Regions from separate parts of the Arthrobacter sp. NPDC093139 genome, predicted to be linked through region 3. Evidence: riboswitches for the same ligand, from Rfam matches in the RefSeq annotation. Region 3 holds a riboswitch; each other region holds the start of a gene.
What was found. A riboswitch is a leader RNA that binds a small molecule or an ion and turns the genes downstream of it on or off. The one in region 3 is predicted to bind S-adenosylmethionine.

Region 1 (5,606 bases), on a different contig from region 3:
CACTGGATTGTTAGTCCGGGCCCGATCCGCGCCTTTGACGAACGCATCGAACAGGACCTCTCCAATGCCGGGCCCTTCCTCGCGGCAGCCGTCGCGTCGGGCGGCACCGTGCGCATTCCGGACTGGCCTGCACCCACCACCCAGGTCGGTGACCTGTGGCGGAGCATCCTTCCGAAGATGGGTGCCACCGTGACGCTGGAAGCCGGAACGCTGACCGTCACAGGCGGCAGCGAGATCCGCGGCGCGGACTTCGCCGACACCAGCGAGCTCGCCCCTACCGTCGCGGCGCTCTGCGCCCTGGCCACCGGCCCCTCCCGGCTCAGCGGCATCGCGCACCTTCGGGGACACGAAACGGACCGCCTGGCCGCGCTGGCGGCGGAAATCAACGGCCTTGGCGGCGACGTCCAGGAGACAGACGACGGACTGGTGATCCGGCCAGCAAAGCTCCACGGCGGCGTGGTCCGCAGCTACGCTGACCACCGGATGGCCACAGCGGGCGCCATCCTCGGACTGGCTGTCAGGGGCGTCGAGGTCCAGGACATCGGCACCACCGCCAAAACCATGCCGGACTTCCCGCAACTGTGGGCGGACATGATCGCGCAAGGCACCCACAGCGGGCAGGGCAACGCCGCAGGGACCACCGGTGGCACGCAGCACTGAGTCCTGGGACGAATCCGACGTCCGCATCCGGCCCAACAAGAAAGGCTCCCGGCCCCGCACCAAGGACCGGCCCAGCCATGACGACGCCGTGACGGGACGCATCATCACCGTTGATCGCGGCCGCTACACAGCGGTGGTCGGCGAGGACTCCGGCGACGAACGCACCGTCATTGCCGCCCGGGCCCGCGAGCTCCGCCGCTCCCCCGTGGTGGCGGGGGACTTCGTGTCTCTCGTGGGAGATGTGTCCGGAGCTCCGGACACACTGGCCCGGCTCGTGAAGATCCAGGACCGGAAGACGCTGCTGCGCCGCAGCGCCGACGACACTGACCCGGTTGAACGGGCGGTTGTGGCCAACGCGGACCAGCTGGTGGTTGTTGTGGCGGCAGCTAACCCTGAGCCCCGGACCGGTTTCATCGACCGTGCGCTGGTGGCCGCCTACGACGCCGGCATCGAGCCGCTGCTGCTCGTCACCAAGGCCGACGTCAAGGACCCCTCGGAACTCCTGGACAACTACCGGCACCTCGATTTCCCGGTCATCATCAGCCGCACCGCCGACTCGGCGGCCTCCGGCATCGACGCCCGCTCCGACGACGGACTGTCCGCCCGCCTCGACATAAATGCCGTCTCCGAACTGCGCGCCCACCTGGACGGCAAGGTCACGGTCATGCTGGGCCACTCCGGCGTTGGCAAATCCACCATGGTGAACGCGCTGACCGGCGCGGAACGTGCCACCGGAGGCGTCAACGCCGTCACGGGACGCGGCAGACACACGTCGTCGTCGGCCCTCGCGCTGAAACTTGCCGACGCTCCCTCCGGGAGCTGGATCATTGACACCCCGGGCATCCGTTCGTTCGGCCTTGCCCATGTGGATCCGGACCGGATCCTGCATTCGTTCCCCGACCTGGAGCCCGGCACGGAGGCCTGCGAGCGGGGCTGCAAGCATGACGCCTCCGCCGTGAACTGCGGCGTGGACGCCTGGGTAGAGGCCGGCAATGCAGGACCCTCCGGGCCCGCCCGCCTTGCCTCCCTGCGCCGGCTGCTGGGCACCGATCCGCGCATGGAAGCCCAGGAAACAAAGGAACTCGGAAGCCTCAGCTGAGCCGCACGGCACCTCCGGCGGTGGGGACATCCCCGCCCCGCCGGTCCTTTGACGGTAGTTTGGAACCATGACCCAACCCGCTTCGAGCTATAACGACGACCTGCGCCTGGCCCATGTACTGGCGGATTCCGTGGACGACCAGACCATGAGCCGGTTCAAGGCGCTTGATCTTCAGATCGAAACCAAGCCTGACCTGACACCGGTGACGGATGCCGACAAAGCCGCCGAGGAATCCATCCGCGGGCAGCTGTCCCGTTCCCGCCCCCGCGATGCCGTCCTCGGCGAGGAGTTCGGCAGTTCCGGCCACGGCTCCCGGCGCTGGATCATTGACCCCATCGACGGAACCAAGAACTTCGTCCGCGGAGTCCCGGTCTGGGCCACGCTGATCGCGCTCGTTGATGAAGGTGAGCCCGTGGTGGGCCTGGTCAGTGCGCCCGCACTCGGAAAGCGCTGGTGGGCGGCCAAGGGCGCCGGCGCCTATATGGGCCGTTCGCTGGCCGCTGCCACCCGACTCAGAGTCTCCAACGTCTCGAAGCTCTCGGACGCATCGCTGTCCTACTCCAGCCTCGGCGGCTGGAAGGAGCGGGGAAACCTGGATGAGTTCCTTGCCCTCACTGAGGACGTGTGGCGCACCCGTGCTTTCGGGGATTTCTGGTCCTACTGCATGGTGGCGGAAGGCTGCGTTGACATTGCCTGTGAACCCGAACTGAACCTGTACGACATGGCTGCCCTGGTGCCCATCGTCACGGAGGCGGGCGGCCGTTTCACCTCCCTCGAGGGAACCGACGGCCCCTTCGGCGGCAACGCCCTGGCCACCAACTCGATCCTTCATTCCGAGGTTCTCAAGCGCCTCAACCCGCAGTTGGACGATCTGCTGTAGTTCGGCCCAGCGCGCTTTCAGGGAATATTCGACGTCGGACTCCGCCCTCAGGGTGGAGTCCGACGTCGTATGTTCGGCCAGCTGCCCGAATTTCGGACGGCTGTAACAAACGGCTTAACAATTGCATCCGCTTTTTGATCGGCGGGCCGGTGTTCTAGGCTTTTCTACAGGTCACGAGTGCCAGCGTAAAACCCCGGTTTGCTGGCCGGCAACCCTCCATTCGCGGTGGGGTGCCCCGGGTGACGACCAGGCCGGTCCGGAACGGACACGGCAAGCGCGGATCCCCGTCACAAGGGGTCCTTTCACAGCGAGGTCCCATGACTACTGCAACCTTCTCCTCCAACACCGGCGCCGGCCTGCTCGATGATCGGTTTGCCGCTGCCGGACGGCCGCTGGCGGCAGTGACCGGCGCTGAGATCCAGGCCCCGCTCATCCAGGGCGGCCACGTGCGCTACGCCAACCTCGACTATGGCGCGTCGGCGCCTGCACTCTCCGTAGTCTCCGCCTACCTCAACGAGATCCTGCCGTTCTACGCCAGCGTGCACCGCGGGGCCGGCTACGCCTCGCAGATCAGCACCTCTGTCTACGAAAATGCCCGGAACATCGTCCGCGAGTTCGTCGGCGGCCGCCCGGACGACTCCGTAATCTTCACGCGGAACACCACGGATTCGCTGAACCTGCTGGCCGGCTGCCTCCCCGTGGAGGACCACGGCCACACCGGGGAAGTCCTGTACCTGGACATCGAGCACCACGCCAACCTGCTGCCGTGGCAGGGTGTGCCCCACCGCAGTGTGGTGGCGTCCGAGACCCTTGAGGGCACCATCGACAGCCTTCGGGCTGAACTCGAGCAGGGTGACATCAGCCTCCTTGCCGTGACCGGCGCCTCAAACGTCACCGGTGAGATCCTGCCGATCCGCCGCCTCGCCGCCCTGGCGCACGAATTCGGCGCCCGGATCGTGGTGGACGCGGCGCAGCTCGCGCCGCACCGCCGCATCAGCATCGCCGCGGACGACGTCGACTACCTCGCCTTCTCCGGCCACAAGCTGTACGCGCCTTTCGGCTCCGGCGTCCTGGTGGGGCGCACCGACTGGCTCGACGCCGGATCACCGCACCTTGCCGGGGGCGGCGCGGTCAGTGAAGCCCGGCTCGACGGCGTCAGCTGGACCACCGGCCCCGCGCGGCACGAAGGCGGCTCGCCCAACGTCCTGGGCGCAGCCACCCTCGCCCGGGCGGCCCAGGTGATCGCCGCCCTGGACCAGGAGCAATGGCACACACACGAGGCCGCCATCCGCTCCTTCCTCGTCGAAGGCCTGCAGAAGATCGACGGCGTCACTGTCCACCACATCTTCTCGGACACTAACCCCGACACTGACACCATTGGCGTGGTCAACTTTTCGGTGGAGGGATACGACGCCGGACTGGTGGCTGCCTACCTGTCTGCCGAGCACGGCGTCGGGCTGCGCGACGGCCGCTTCTGCGCCCACCCGCTCCTCAAGCGCCTGGGCCTGCCCTCGGGTTCCCTGCGCGCCAGCTTCGGCGTCGGGTCACGGCTTGAGGACGTCCAGCGCCTCCTCGCCGGCATCGAGGAGCTGCGCCGCAGCGGCCTCGGCTGGGACTACGTGGTGGACTCCGGGCGCTGGGTTCCGTCCAACGACACCCGCACGTACCCGCATTGGGCTCCGAACACACCCGGCACCGCAGGCGCTGCGCCGTGCACCCTCGACTGAGCGGCACCCTGGACTGAGCGGCACCCTCGACTGAGCGGCGCCCGGGACTGACGGCCGCCAGACGGCGCAGTCACAAATGCGGTAAATTCGAAGGGTCAAATTTTTACCCTGCCCGAAGGAGACGGCGCGTGGCACGCGGTGGCCCTAAACTCGACCACGGGCGGCGCCAGGAGCTCGGTCAAAGCTTCCAGGACGGCGGCGAGCACTACCACCGTGTTCGGCCCGGCTACCCGGCTGAGTCAGCGGATTGGCTGGTGCCTTCCGGCGCACGGACGGCGGCCGATATCGGCGCAGGAACCGGCAAGTACACGGAGCTGCTCGTGGCACGCGGCCTGGCTGTTAGCGCGGTTGACCCCTCCCCGGACATGCTTGAGCAGCTCCGCAACTCCTACCCTGAGGTGGAGGCGGTGGAGGGAACCGCGGAGGACACAGGACTTCCCGTATCGGCGTTCGACGTCGTCACTGTGGCGCAGGCATGGCACTGGTGCGACCCCCTGCGTGCCAGCACCGAGATCGCCAGGATCCTGCGGCCCGGCGGCATACTTGGCCTGATCTGGAACCAGCTGGACACATCCGTGCCCTGGGTCCACAGGCTCTCGCGCATCATGCACGCCGGCGACGTGCACAAGCCGCACTTCCGGCCCCCGCTGGGTCCGGAATTCGCAGGGCTGGAAAGCCACCTCACCCGCTGGGAAGACCCGGTCACCACTGCCGACGTCGTTGCGCTGGCGAAGTCGCGCAGCTACTACCTCAAAGCCAATGCGGCCAGCCGGGCAAGGGTCACCGCAAACCTGGACTGGTACCTCCACGAGCATCTGGGGCATACCGAAGGCGAGCTGCTGCGCCTTCCCTACCTCACTCAGACGTGGCGGGCTGTCAGGGCATGATGTCGTCCGTGCAGCGGGTAGGCTTGGATCCGTGAAGACCAGTACGCCATCCTCCTCGATCGAGGACTACGTCAAGGTCATCTACTCTTTCACTGAGTGGCAGGACAAGCCGATTACGTCAACCCAGCTGGCACAGCGCCTTGGCGTGGCGAATTCGTCGGTCTCGGAGATGGTGCGCAAACTCAAAGACCAGGGGCTGGTGCTGCACAAGCCGTACAGCGCTATCACGCTGACCCCGGAGGGAGTGCGCCTCGCCCTGGCTATGGTGCGGCGGCACCGGCTCATCGAGACCTACCTCGTCCAGGATCTCGGGTACAGCTGGGATGAAGTGCATGACGAAGCCGAACTCCTCG
Region 2 (5,606 bases), on a different contig from region 3:
CTTGCCTGCACCGGCGAACTGCAGGGCGGGCACCGTCAGTTCTGCGGAGGGGTGCGGCAGCCCCACGGAGACCACGGCTCCGCCGCGCGTCACGTGCTCCAGGCAGGAGGCAATCACGCGGGCGGAACCCACTGCTTCGATGGCAGTATCCACTCCGTCACCGGTGGCCTCCGCGATCAGCCGCGCAGCCTCCTCGGGTGTGCCGACGGCGGTGGCCCCGCAGTCCAGGGCGAGCTGGTGCTTGCTGGTGTTGGGGTCAATCGCAATCACGGCCGATACGCCGGCGAGCGCCGCCCCCATCACTGCGGAGAGCCCGACGGCCCCGAGGCCGAAAACGGCCACCGACTGGCCGTCGTCGACCGCTGCCGTGTTAAGGACCGCCCCCATTCCGGTGAGCACGGCGCAACCGAACATCGCGGCAACCGTGTCCGGGACGTCGTCGTCAATGACCACCACCGATTCACGGGCCACGACGGCATAGTCTGCAAAGGCGGAGACGCCCAGGTGGTGGTTGATCCGTTCGCCGGACGGAGCCCGGAGCACGGCCTCACCATGCAGGAGGTCGCCTGAGGCGTTGACTTCGGCGGCACGGTGACACAGGGCGGGACGCCCGGCCTTGCAGGCCCGGCAGGCGCCGCAGCTGGGGACGAAGACCAGCACAACGTGGTCCCCCACGGAAACGTCCGTGACGCCGTCGCCCACGGCTTCGACCCGCCCTACTGCCTCATGCCCGAGTGCCATGGGAAGCGGCCGGACCCGGGAACCGTCAACCACGGACAGGTCAGAGTGGCACAGGCTCGAATAGGTGATGGCGACGCCGAGTTCCCCCGCGCGGGGTGCGGGCCGGTCCAGCTCCTGCACGAGGAGCGGACGGGCTTCGGCGTAGCGGGTTCCGGAGGGAACGGTGGCATAGAGGACAGCTGCTCGCATGGAAATTCCTGCCTTCGGTGGATTGCCGGCACGCAGCTGCCCGGGCCTGCGTGATCGCGGGTCCGGGCAGCTGGGCTGGCTGTTGTGATTGCTTCCTGGTGGCTACTTTTTGCCGGCCGCCAGAAGGTCGGCGGTGCCCTGGGCGTCGGCGGCGTCGACGTCGTGCAGTGAAATGCCGCGGGTTTCCTTGAGGAAGTACACCGAGATCAGGGTCACGATGCAGGCCCCGAGAAGGTACAGCGCCACCGGGGTGGAGGACTTGAAGCTCCCCAGCAGGGAGGTGGCGATGATCGGGGCCATGGAACCGGCCACGATGGACGTCACCTGGTAGCCCAGGGAAACACCGGAGTAGCGCATGCGGGTGGGGAACATCTCGGCCATGATGGAGGGCTGGCCGGCGTACATGAGGGCGTGGAACATCAGGCCGATGGTGATCGCGGCGAGGATGATGAGGTCATTGGCGGTATCCATCATGGGGAAGGCGAAGAAGCCCCAGGTTCCGCCGAGGATGGCGCCGGCCATGTAGACGGGACGCCGGCCGAAGGCGTCGGACAGCTTGCCGACCAGCGGAACCGTGCAGAAGTGGATGAAGTGCGCCACCAGCAGGAGCAGCAGGATGCGGGACGTGTCGGTCTGCACGACGACCTTCAGGTAGGTGATGGAGAACGTCACCACGAGGTAGTACAGGATGTTCTCGGCAAAGCGCAGGCCCATGGCCGTGAACACGCCGCGCGGATAACGGCGGAAGACCTCGGCGACGCCGTAGCCCTTCTTCTCGACGGTGACTTCCTTGCGGGCCTCGAGGAAGATCGGCGCGTCCTGGACCTTGGTGCGGATGTAGTAGCCGATGATGACGATCACGGCAGACAGCCAGAAGGCCACACGCCAGCCCCAGCCGAGGAATGCTTCCTGGGAGAGCGTGGAGGAAAGGGTGAACAGCACGCCGGTGGCCAGCAGGTTCCCCATCGGAACGGCCGACTGCGGCCAGCTGGACCAGAATCCGCGGGACTTGTTGGGGCTGTGCTCGGCAACGAGCAGCACGGCGCCTCCCCATTCGCCGCCGACGGCGAAGCCCTGGACGAAGCGGAGGAACACCAGCATCGCCGGGGCCCAGTAACCTATCTGGGCGAAGGTGGGCAGGCAGCCCATGAGGAACGTGGAGACACCGACCAGGATGATGCTCAGCTGCAGCAGCTGCTTGCGGCCGAACTTGTCGCCAAAGTGGCCAAACACGATGCCGCCGATCGGCCGGGCCACGAAGCCCACGGCGTAGGTGACGAACGCCGCGATGATGCCGTCCAGCTCTGTCCCTGAATTGGGGAAGAACATCTTGCCGAACACCAGCGTGGCCGCGGAGGCATAGAGGAAGAACTCATACCACTCCACCACAGTGCCGGCCATGGAGGCCGTAACGACCTTCTTCAGGCCCGAGGCCCTGACATCGGTTTCCTCTACGCGGCTTGCGGCCGGGTTTTCCGTACTCATTTTGTGAACTCCTTCGGCGTCTTCGTCGACACCACATGGGACCAGGCTCTGGCGGACCTGTGATGTGTGCCACTGGCCGCCGTTTCCAACGAGTATGGTCTGCCCCTGCTGCAAGCTCAACGACAAATAGTGCAGGGCGCATCTGCATAAATGCACAGGCGCTTGGCCCTAAAGCCATTCCCTGCGGCGTCGGAGCCGGTCCCGGGAGTGGGAGTTCAGGCTGGGAATCAGGCTGAGAAATGCCCGCGGAGCTGGGCGCTGAGCTGCCCGATCTCGGTGAGGAAGCCGTCGTGGCCGATCGGCGCTTCGATGACATGAACATCCACGTCACCCGGGAGGGCATCCGCGAGTTCGCGTGACTGGGACGGGAAGTACAGCCGGTCCGAGTCGACGGCGGCGACAAAGAAGTCCGCCGTGGTCCGCGCCAGCGCTTCCTTCAGGGTTCCGCGCCCGCGGCAGATGTCATGGCTCATGAGGGCTTCGGTAATGGCGATGTAGCTGTTGGCGTCGAAGCGCTGGACGAGCTTGCTCCCCTGGTGGTCCAGGTAGCTTTCCACCTGGTACCGGCCGCGGTCCCCCAGGGCATCCGCCTGCAGCGGAGCTTCGCTGTCCTGGGCGTTCCGGCCGAACCGGAAGTCCAGCTCGTGCGCCGAGCGGTAGGTAATGTGGGCGATCCGGCGGGCGAGGGCCAGCCCGGCTTCGGGGATCGGGCCACCGTAGTAGTCGCCGCCGTTGAAGTTGGGATCCTGGCGGATGGCGAGGGTCTGCGCCTGTGCAAAGGCGATCTGTTCGGCGGTGCTGCTCGCGCCCGCGGAGATCACGCCGCAGCGGCGCACCCGGTCGGGGAAGGTGACGGCCCACTCCAGTGCGCGGGCGCCGCCCAGGGAACCGCCCACAACGGCAAACCAGCTGCCGATGCCGAGCTGGTCAGCCAGGCGCGCCTCGGCAACGGTGGAGTCCCGGAGGGTCACCAGCGGGAAGCGCGAGCCCCACGGCTTGCCGTCGGGGGCGGCCGACGCCGGGCCCGTGGATCCGTAACAACCGCCCAGGATGTTGATGGAGACGACAAAGAACCTGTCCGTATCCGCCGGCGCGCCCGGTCCGGCCAGCTGCTCCCACCAACCTTCCTCGTCCGCGCTGCCCCGCGTCACATGCGTGCTCCCGGTGAGTGCGTGCTCCACCAGGATGGCGTTGGAGCCGTCCGCGTTGAGCGTCCCCCATGTTTCGTAGGCCAGCGTGACGTCTGGGAGGAATCCGCCGGCCTCGAGCTCGATGCCGCCGATGTTGGCATACTGGACTGTGCCGTCGGGAACTCGGCCATCCAGAGTGCGGTTGTTCGGCACAGCGCCAGTGGGAACTTGCCCGTCCGGCACATCGGTGCGGGTAACGGAAATCGTCATCGGTATACCTCTTCTACGCGCTTGCCCGCCGCCAACTGGCCGGCAGGCCAGGTCTTCACCCGGGGCACCCCACCGCGGAAGGAGGGTTGCCGGCCAGCAAGCCGGGGCTGTCGCTGGCACTCATGACCTGGACCAAGCTTACGAAAGGGCCCACGCCCCGCGCGAAGATTGTGACGGCTATGTGACTCCGGGGGGCGGCCGAACGCTGGCGGCGGGCGCCGCGGCAGACCTCGGAAATCTGCTCTTCCGCAGACAGCACGAATGGGTTAGGCAACCCTTAGCTGAGAGCCGCGTCACAAGATGCCAAGATGAGGGCATGCGCATGGATCACGTCTCTTACGCCTGTGAACACGATGGCCTGGCGGCCACCACTGAACGAATTTCGTCCGCCCTCGGCGTTGAAGCCGTGAAGGGCGGAGTACACCCCCGTTTCGGAACGCGGAACATGATTATCCCGCTCGCGGGACACAAATACCTTGAGGTCGTGGAGGTCCTGGACCACCCGGCGTCGGACAAAGCCCCCTTCGGACAGGCCGTGCGCGCACGCTCTGCCGCCGGCGGCGGCTGGATGGGCTGGTGCGTCGAAGTGGACGACCTCGCCCCGTTCGAGGAGCGTCTGGGACGCGCCGCAGTCAACGGCAACCGCAAGTTTCCGGATGGCCGCGAACTCGTATGGAAGCAGATCGGCATCCTGGGCCTTATTGCGGACCCGCAGGTCCCGTACATGCTGAAGTGGGAGGGCGATCCTTCCCTGCACCCGTCCAACGCCTATGACAGCAACGTGAAGATGTCCAGCCTCACCATCGCGGGCTCCGCCGAGCGGGTCACCGAGTGGCTCGGCGAGCCTGTCGAACGGCCCCTGGAGGATGTCGCCGTCAACTGGGTGGCCCCGCACGGCACACCCGGCATTCTGTCCGTCACGTTTGAAACCGCAGCAGGCGCCGTCACCATCTGACGCGCGCGGCAGCAGGCTGCAACTGCGCAGCACGCTGCCACTACACTTCGGCCGCCATCAGCGGGTGCCAACGACGCCACCCACCGATGGCGGCCGAATTATTTCCCTACCCCAGCCCGATGCTCTTTCCGAACAGGCTGAAGCCGACAAAGGCCACTATGTCCAGCATCGCATGGGCGATGACCAGCGGCATCACCCGCCGGGTTTTGGTGTAGATCCAGGCGAACACCACGCCCATGACCGCATTGCCGATGAATGGCCCGAAGCCTTGGTACAGGTGGTAGCTGCCGCGCAGCATGGAGCTGGCGAAGATGGCCACCGGCACCGACCAGCCGAGCTTCCCGAGGCGGTCCAGCAAATACCCCACCACAATCACTTCCTCCACGATGCCATGGCGCACCGCGGAAAGAATCAGGACGGGAATCGTCCACCAGTACGCGTCCAGGGCGCTGGGGATGATCTCCGTCGTGATGCCCAGCGCCCGGCCCGCCGCATAGAGGCCCAGCGAGGGAATGCCGATCAGTGCAGCCAGCCCCAGCCCCTGGAGCAGGTCACGTCCGGGGCGGGCGAAGTTGAACCCGAGCTTCCGGAATGCCGAGCCGCTGTCATTGCTTGTCCCGGCCTTGGGCAGCCGCTGCTCCGTCATGAAGTACAGGACCAGCAGAACGGGCACCAGCGCGAAGATGATGTCCAGGAGCTGGTAGGTCAGATCGAAATATTCGCGGGTGCTTTGCGAACGGTTCAGCGTGGACGTGCCCTGGGCGAGCGGCGCCTGGCTCATCTTGTCCAGGAGCTGCACCACCGAGTAGGCGGCCGACTGCCCCAGGGACAGTCCC
Region 3 (5,606 bases):
TGCGGCCCAAGGGTACTTGTTGGGCCGGCCGTCCGTGCATCCGCTCGATTGGAACTCCTGGATCCGGTCCGAAAGCGAAACCGCGGCGAGCGGCCCCGCTTTCTGACCGGAAGGCTTCTTCCTGACCGGAGAAGCGCGCCAGCTGACCTAGTCCTCCGCCAGGTCCGCGGCCAGGCGGATGTGGTTGTCCGCCAACCACTCGGGGTTGAAGGCCTTGCTCAGGTAGTTGCGTCCGGTGTCCGGGGCGATGGCCACCACCACGGACCCGCGCGGGGCGGCCCGTGCCACGCGGAGGGCTGCCGCCACCGTCAGCCCCGACGACGGGCCGAGGGACAGCCCCTCCTCGTTGAGCAGCCGATGGGCGGTGGTGTACACCTCGTCGTTCGGGATCCGGAGGAACCGGTCCAGCAAGCCGGGGTCAAAGACCTTCGGCCAGTCCGGTTTGGGCCAGGAGTTGCCCACACCGTCCACCAGAATCTGGCCCGGATGCCCTCCGCTGTACACCGAGCCGTACGGATCGGCGCCGATCACCTCGACGTGCCCGGCTGACTTTTCCTTGAAGTACCGCCCGTTCCCGGTGATCGTCCCGCCGGTGCCGACCCCCGCCACGAAGTGCGTGATCCTCCCCGCCGTCTGCTCCCAGATTTCGGGGGCGGTCCCCTCGTAGTGGGCCATCGGGTTGGCCGGATTGTCGAACTGAAGGGGCCGCCACGCGCCCGGAATTTCCTGCGTGATGCGGGCTGCCACCGCCCTGGCATTCGCAGGGGAATCCGACGGCGCGCTCCAGTCCGTGAACACCACCTGTGCCCCGTACCGCCTCAGCGCCTCCAGCTTTTCGGAGGAAATGGAATCACCGGTCACCACCACCACGGGATGCCCGGTGAGCGCCCCGATCAGCGCCAGCCCGATGCCCGTGTTCCCGGAGGTGCTCTCCACGATCGTGCCGCCGGGCCGCAGCTCCCCGCTGCGTTCCGCCGCGCGCACCATGCTCAGCGCCGTGCGGTCCTTGATGGAGCCGCCGGGGTTTTCCGATTCCAGCTTGACGAATACGGTGCTGCCCAGGCCCTGGCTGAGCGCTTCCAAGGGAACGAGCGGCGTGTGGCCGACGCGGGCCAGGACGGCACCGGCGTCGGCCCCGAGGTCCACCACGGCCGCCGCCTGCCGCGGTTCGGGCCTGCCTGTCACCGTGCTCATGCTTCGCCTCCTGTTTCGTCCATCTCCCCCGGCGGCAGCCGGAGTTCCGCCAGCCCGGGCAGCAGGTCCCGCAGTGCCGCGCGTCCCCGCTCCACCAGAGCTGATGCCAGCAACTGCTCGGACAGGAGCCGGAAAAGACGGTCGACGACGGCGCCGGTCCCCTCGCCGAGCGGCCGCGCCTCCGCCGCGGATTCCCTTCCACCGACCTCCGCGGCCTGCGCTTCCGACAGCAGGTAGGCGGCCGTCAGCGATTCAATGGTGAGCAGCTTTGAGGCGGCCTCCACCGATTGCTGCAGCTGCTGGAGCGCGAGGGGCGCCAGCGTGGAGTGGTCCTCCACGTCGGCGGAGAGCGTCGGTGCCCCCAACGTTGCCGGCGCCGCCAGGAATTTCAGCTCAGCCAACAGGCCTGCTGCCGAATACCAGAGGAGGCCCGGCAGCTCCTCGGAAGCCAGCGGGGTGCCGCTACGGGCTGCCTCCAGGTTCAGCTGCCGGATGAGCCGCTGGGGCGGGTAGAGCTTGGCGATGCGCCGCTCGCTGCTGATGCCCACGTGGGCCAGCCCCAGCCGCAGTGCCTCGAAGGCGAGGGCCAGCTGCATGGGCTGGAAGTTGCCGCCGGATACCATCCGGCCGGTGGCCAGCTCCGTCAGCGGGTTGTCGCCGCGGCCGTTCAGCTCCACTTCCAGGGCGCTGGCCAGGGCAGTGACCTGGGCGCGGAACGCGCCGTGCGTCTGCGGCGCAGCGCGGAAGGACAGGGCGTCCTGCACCGACACCTCGCGCCGCGGGTCCTCCAACCAGCCGCCGCGCACCAGACGCCGGACGTTCGCGGCCGAGATCCGCTGGCCGTCCACCGCCTTGGCCGCCTGCACGGCCGGCGAAAACGGGCTGAGGTTCCCCCCGCCGTCGTACCGTCCGGTGGCCTCCAGCGACAGTGCGAGAGCGGTGTCCGCGAGGTCGGCCAGATGCATCAGCCGGGCCAGCGCCAGGGTGCCTGCGCCGATCGAGTATGAGTTGGCACTGACCAGCGCCAGGGCCTCGCCCGCGGCCAGCACGAGCGGGTCAAGGCCTGCCGCGGCGAGCGCCGCCGCGCCGGGAATGATGCTCCCGTCGGGTGCCAGTGCCTGTCCTTCACCGATGGCGACGGCGGCCACCGCTGCCAGCTGCGTCAGGTCTGAGGAACCGACGGAACCGTCGCGGGGGATGGCGGGAAGCACTCCCCGGTTGAGCAGTTCTGCATAGAACCGGGCTGCTTCAGGGCGGACGCCGGAGCCGCCGCGGGTGAAGCCGATCAGCCTCGCGAGGATCACGGCCCGGATTTCCTCCGGAGCGAGCAGGGCGCCGATGCCGCTGTGGTGGTAGCGGACCACCTGCACCTGATAGTCGAGGATGGATTCTTCCACCACCGCCGTGTCCCGCCCGGAGCCCAGCAGGGTGTTTAGCCCGTAGACCCGGTGGCCGGAGTCGATGGCCGACTGGACCACATCCCTGGAGAGGCCCATCAGCTCCATTGCGTCAGCGCTCAGGACGACTTCGACCGTGGGATCGGAGGCGACCCGCGCCACGTCGGCGGCCATAAGGTGTGCCGTGCCGATCAGGAAGGTGGCACGTTTTGCATCCGGCAGCAGGCTGTCCGGCCCCCGTGTCCCGGCCATGGCACTAGAAGTCCAGCAGGTTCCGGCGGAGGCCGCCGTCGCCGTAGCTTGTCCGCAGCAGTCCGCGGCGCCGTAGCACGGGTGCCAGTTTGTCCAGCACGCCGTGCACGGTGGCCGGGTCCACGAAGCCGGAGAAGAGGAAGCCGTCCCCGCCCACAGCGGCGCCTGTTTCCTCGAGGTGGTCGGCGATTTCCTCCGCCGTGCCGATGATGCTGTCCCCTGCCCCGCCGCTGCGGGCCCGCAGGATCTCGCGCAGCGTCGAGCCCGGCGGGGCAGCCTTGGAGAAGTGTTCCAGCGTGCCTTGGTTGCTGTTGGTGCTCAGTTCCGGCAACGGCTCGTCCAGGTCGAACTGCTTGAAGTCGATGACGGACAGATATGAGATCGAATTAAGCTGGCTGTCCACGTCCCGCTGCGTCAGCTCCCGCCGTGCAGCCCGCAGCTCCTCCGCCTCGGCTTTGGAGCCCACCACAGTGGGCTTGAGGACGAACAGCACCTTGACGTCGTCGGGGTTCCTGCCCGCCTTGGCGGCTTCGGCCCGGATGGAGTCGCGGTAGGCCTTCATGCCGTCGGAGCCGCGGGCCAGCGCAATGGCAACATCCGCGTTGCCTCCCGCGAAGGCCTTGCCGCGCGGCGATGCCCCGGCCTGCACCAGCACCGGCTCCTCCGGCAGGGGAGCCGTGTTCAGCGGGCCGCGGACCCGGAAGAATTCACCCTCGTGGTGGATGGGCCGCACCTTGGTGTGGTCGGCGAAGACGCCGGCCCCGGCGTCCTCCACGATGGCGTCCCGGTCCCAGCTGCGCCAGAGCTTCCGCACCACGTCGACGAATTCCTCCGCCTTCTCATAGCGGAGATCGTGCTCGATTTGCTGGTCCAGCCCGTAGTTCTGGGCGGCGAGGTCGCTGCCGGAGGTCACCACGTTCCAGCCGAGCTGGCCGTTGGAGAAGTGCTGCAGCGTGGCCAGCAGCCGGGCCGCCGTGAACGGCGGATAGAAGGAGGCGCTGACGGTGGGGACGATGCCGAGGTGCTCCGTGGCGGAGAGCAGGTACGGGACAAGGGCCAGCGGATCGTGCTTGGGCGCGAAGGAGGCCTGCGCCAGCGAGACTTCGGCGCTTCCACCATAGGTGTCCGGGACGGTGAGGGAGTCCTCGATGATGAACAGGTCCAGTCCGGCCCGCTCGAACTCGCGCACGGCGTGCTGGTAGAGCCCGGGTTTCTTCCAGTCGTAGCCGATCCCGTAACCGGGTGTACCCCAGCCCTGGACCCCGAACCCGTGGCCCACAAACCACCCAAAGTGCAGCATGGGGCCGACTCTATTGGCATTCGATTCGTTCACTGGTGCCTGGTTTCATCCGGCGTTACGGTGGTTCATCTCCCGTCATTATGCACCCGGTCGTGATCTTTGCAACCGACGCTGCAGGCCTCCAGCGTTACGGAACATGACGACGGCGGCGGTGCGCGCGGGCGTCGTCGGTGTTACTTTTTTGAGGAGTAATGAGAACCGGCGCCAAGCCCTGACTGGCCGGTCGGCAACCCTCCCTTTCGCGGCGGGGTGCCTCAGGTGAATACTCGGCAATCGACCACTCGAGCTGCAAGCGTGAGAGAAGGAGATCCGTCATGACGGACGCGCCCGCCGGTGCCACCCTGCCGGCCCCGCAGGACAAACCTGAGGAAAAACTGGCCTACCGCCTGATCACCGGACCGGACAACCGTGCCTTCTGCGAACGCATTTCGGATGCGCTGGCCGAAGGGTATGTGCTGCACGGCAACCCGGCAGCCGCGTTCAACGGCAGGGACGTGATCGTGGCGCAGGCCGTTGTCCTGCCCCTCGCCGTCGCAACAGCTGATGCCGCCGTGGCCACCGCCGTGGACCGGCTGGACTCGGACGAGAACCTCGACGCCGAAGCCTTCGAGGGGCACGCATGAGCTACGCCGGAGACCTCACCCCGCACGAAGCGTGGACCAAGCTGGAGGAGGGCGCCGTCCTGGTGGACGTCCGCACCGAGGGCGAATGGGCACACATCGGCATCCCCGACACCAAGGCCACCGAGAATGACCCGCTGTTCATCCAGTGGACCTTCCCAGGCGGCATCCCCAACCGGGCCTTCATCGACCAGCTCAAGGAGCAGGCTCCGGAGGACGACGGCACGGAGCTCGTCTTCCTGTGCCGCTCAGGCCAGCGCTCCATTGCTGCCGCCATCGCCGCGACCCAGGCCGGCTTCACCTCTTACAACGTCCTCGAAGGCTTCGAGGGAGAGCCCGACCGGTACGGTGAGCGCACCGTCAACGGCTGGAAAAACCGCGGTCTGCCGACAAACCTGGGAAAGAACTAAGTGACCTTCAATCAAGATGCCGCCGGCTGGAGTCCCGAAACCCAAGCCGTCCGCGGCGGGCTGGACCGCACCAATTTCCAGGAGACCACCGAGCCGATCTTCCTGAACTCCGGCTTCGTCTACGAGTCCGCGGCCGCTGCCGAGCGCGCCTTCACCGGTGAGGACGAACGCTTCGTCTACTCCCGCTACGGCAACCCGTCCGTGGCCACCTTCCAGGAGCGCCTCCGCCTGCTCGAAGGCACGGAAGCATGCTTCGCCGCGGCGTCGGGCATGTCCGCCGTGTTCACCGCCCTGGGCGCCCTGCTGGCGGCCGGGGACCGCGTGGTGGCCGCCCGCTCGCTCTTCGGCTCCTGCTTCGTGATCCTGAACGAAATCCTGCCGCGCTGGGGCGTGGAGACGGTCTTCGTGGACGGGCCGGACCTTGAGCAGTGGC

Region 1: another riboswitch for S-adenosylmethionine. It lies ahead of ACIP90_RS08490 (aminotransferase class V-fold PLP-dependent enzyme); the one in region 3 lies ahead of ACIP90_RS14730 (DUF1737 domain-containing protein).
Region 2: another riboswitch for S-adenosylmethionine. It lies ahead of ACIP90_RS06750 (homoserine O-acetyltransferase); the one in region 3 lies ahead of ACIP90_RS14730 (DUF1737 domain-containing protein).

The regions. Positions count from the first base shown of each region.
Region 1 covers NZ_JBIVOO010000004.1:127,558-133,163, forward strand. The annotation lists gene aroA (3-phosphoshikimate 1-carboxyvinyltransferase) at 1-660, shown strand, start outside; gene ACIP90_RS08480 (ribosome small subunit-dependent GTPase A) at 644-1,759, shown strand; gene hisN (histidinol-phosphatase) at 1,827-2,639, shown strand; SAM riboswitch class IV at 2,809-2,922, shown strand; gene ACIP90_RS08490 (aminotransferase class V-fold PLP-dependent enzyme) at 2,957-4,366, shown strand; gene ACIP90_RS08495 (class I SAM-dependent methyltransferase) at 4,495-5,253, shown strand; gene ACIP90_RS08500 (metal-dependent transcriptional regulator) at 5,285-5,606, shown strand, end outside.
Region 2 covers NZ_JBIVOO010000003.1:168,031-173,636, forward strand. The annotation lists gene ACIP90_RS06740 (alcohol dehydrogenase catalytic domain-containing protein) at 1-930, opposite strand, end outside; gene ACIP90_RS06745 (MFS transporter) at 1,033-2,415, opposite strand; gene ACIP90_RS06750 (homoserine O-acetyltransferase) at 2,643-3,815, opposite strand; SAM riboswitch class IV at 3,828-3,943, opposite strand; gene ACIP90_RS06755 (VOC family protein) at 4,132-4,770, shown strand; gene ACIP90_RS06760 (CPBP family intramembrane glutamic endopeptidase) at 4,877-5,606, opposite strand, start outside.
Region 3 covers NZ_JBIVOO010000009.1:113,921-119,526, forward strand. The annotation lists gene ACIP90_RS14710 (EAL domain-containing protein) at 1-106, shown strand, start outside; gene ACIP90_RS14715 (PLP-dependent cysteine synthase family protein) at 148-1,194, opposite strand; gene ACIP90_RS14720 (aromatic amino acid ammonia-lyase) at 1,191-2,843, opposite strand; gene ACIP90_RS14725 (NtaA/DmoA family FMN-dependent monooxygenase) at 2,848-4,143, opposite strand; SAM riboswitch class IV at 4,331-4,444, shown strand; gene ACIP90_RS14730 (DUF1737 domain-containing protein) at 4,458-4,766, shown strand; gene ACIP90_RS14735 (rhodanese-like domain-containing protein) at 4,763-5,173, shown strand; gene ACIP90_RS14740 (O-succinylhomoserine sulfhydrylase) at 5,174-5,606, shown strand, end outside.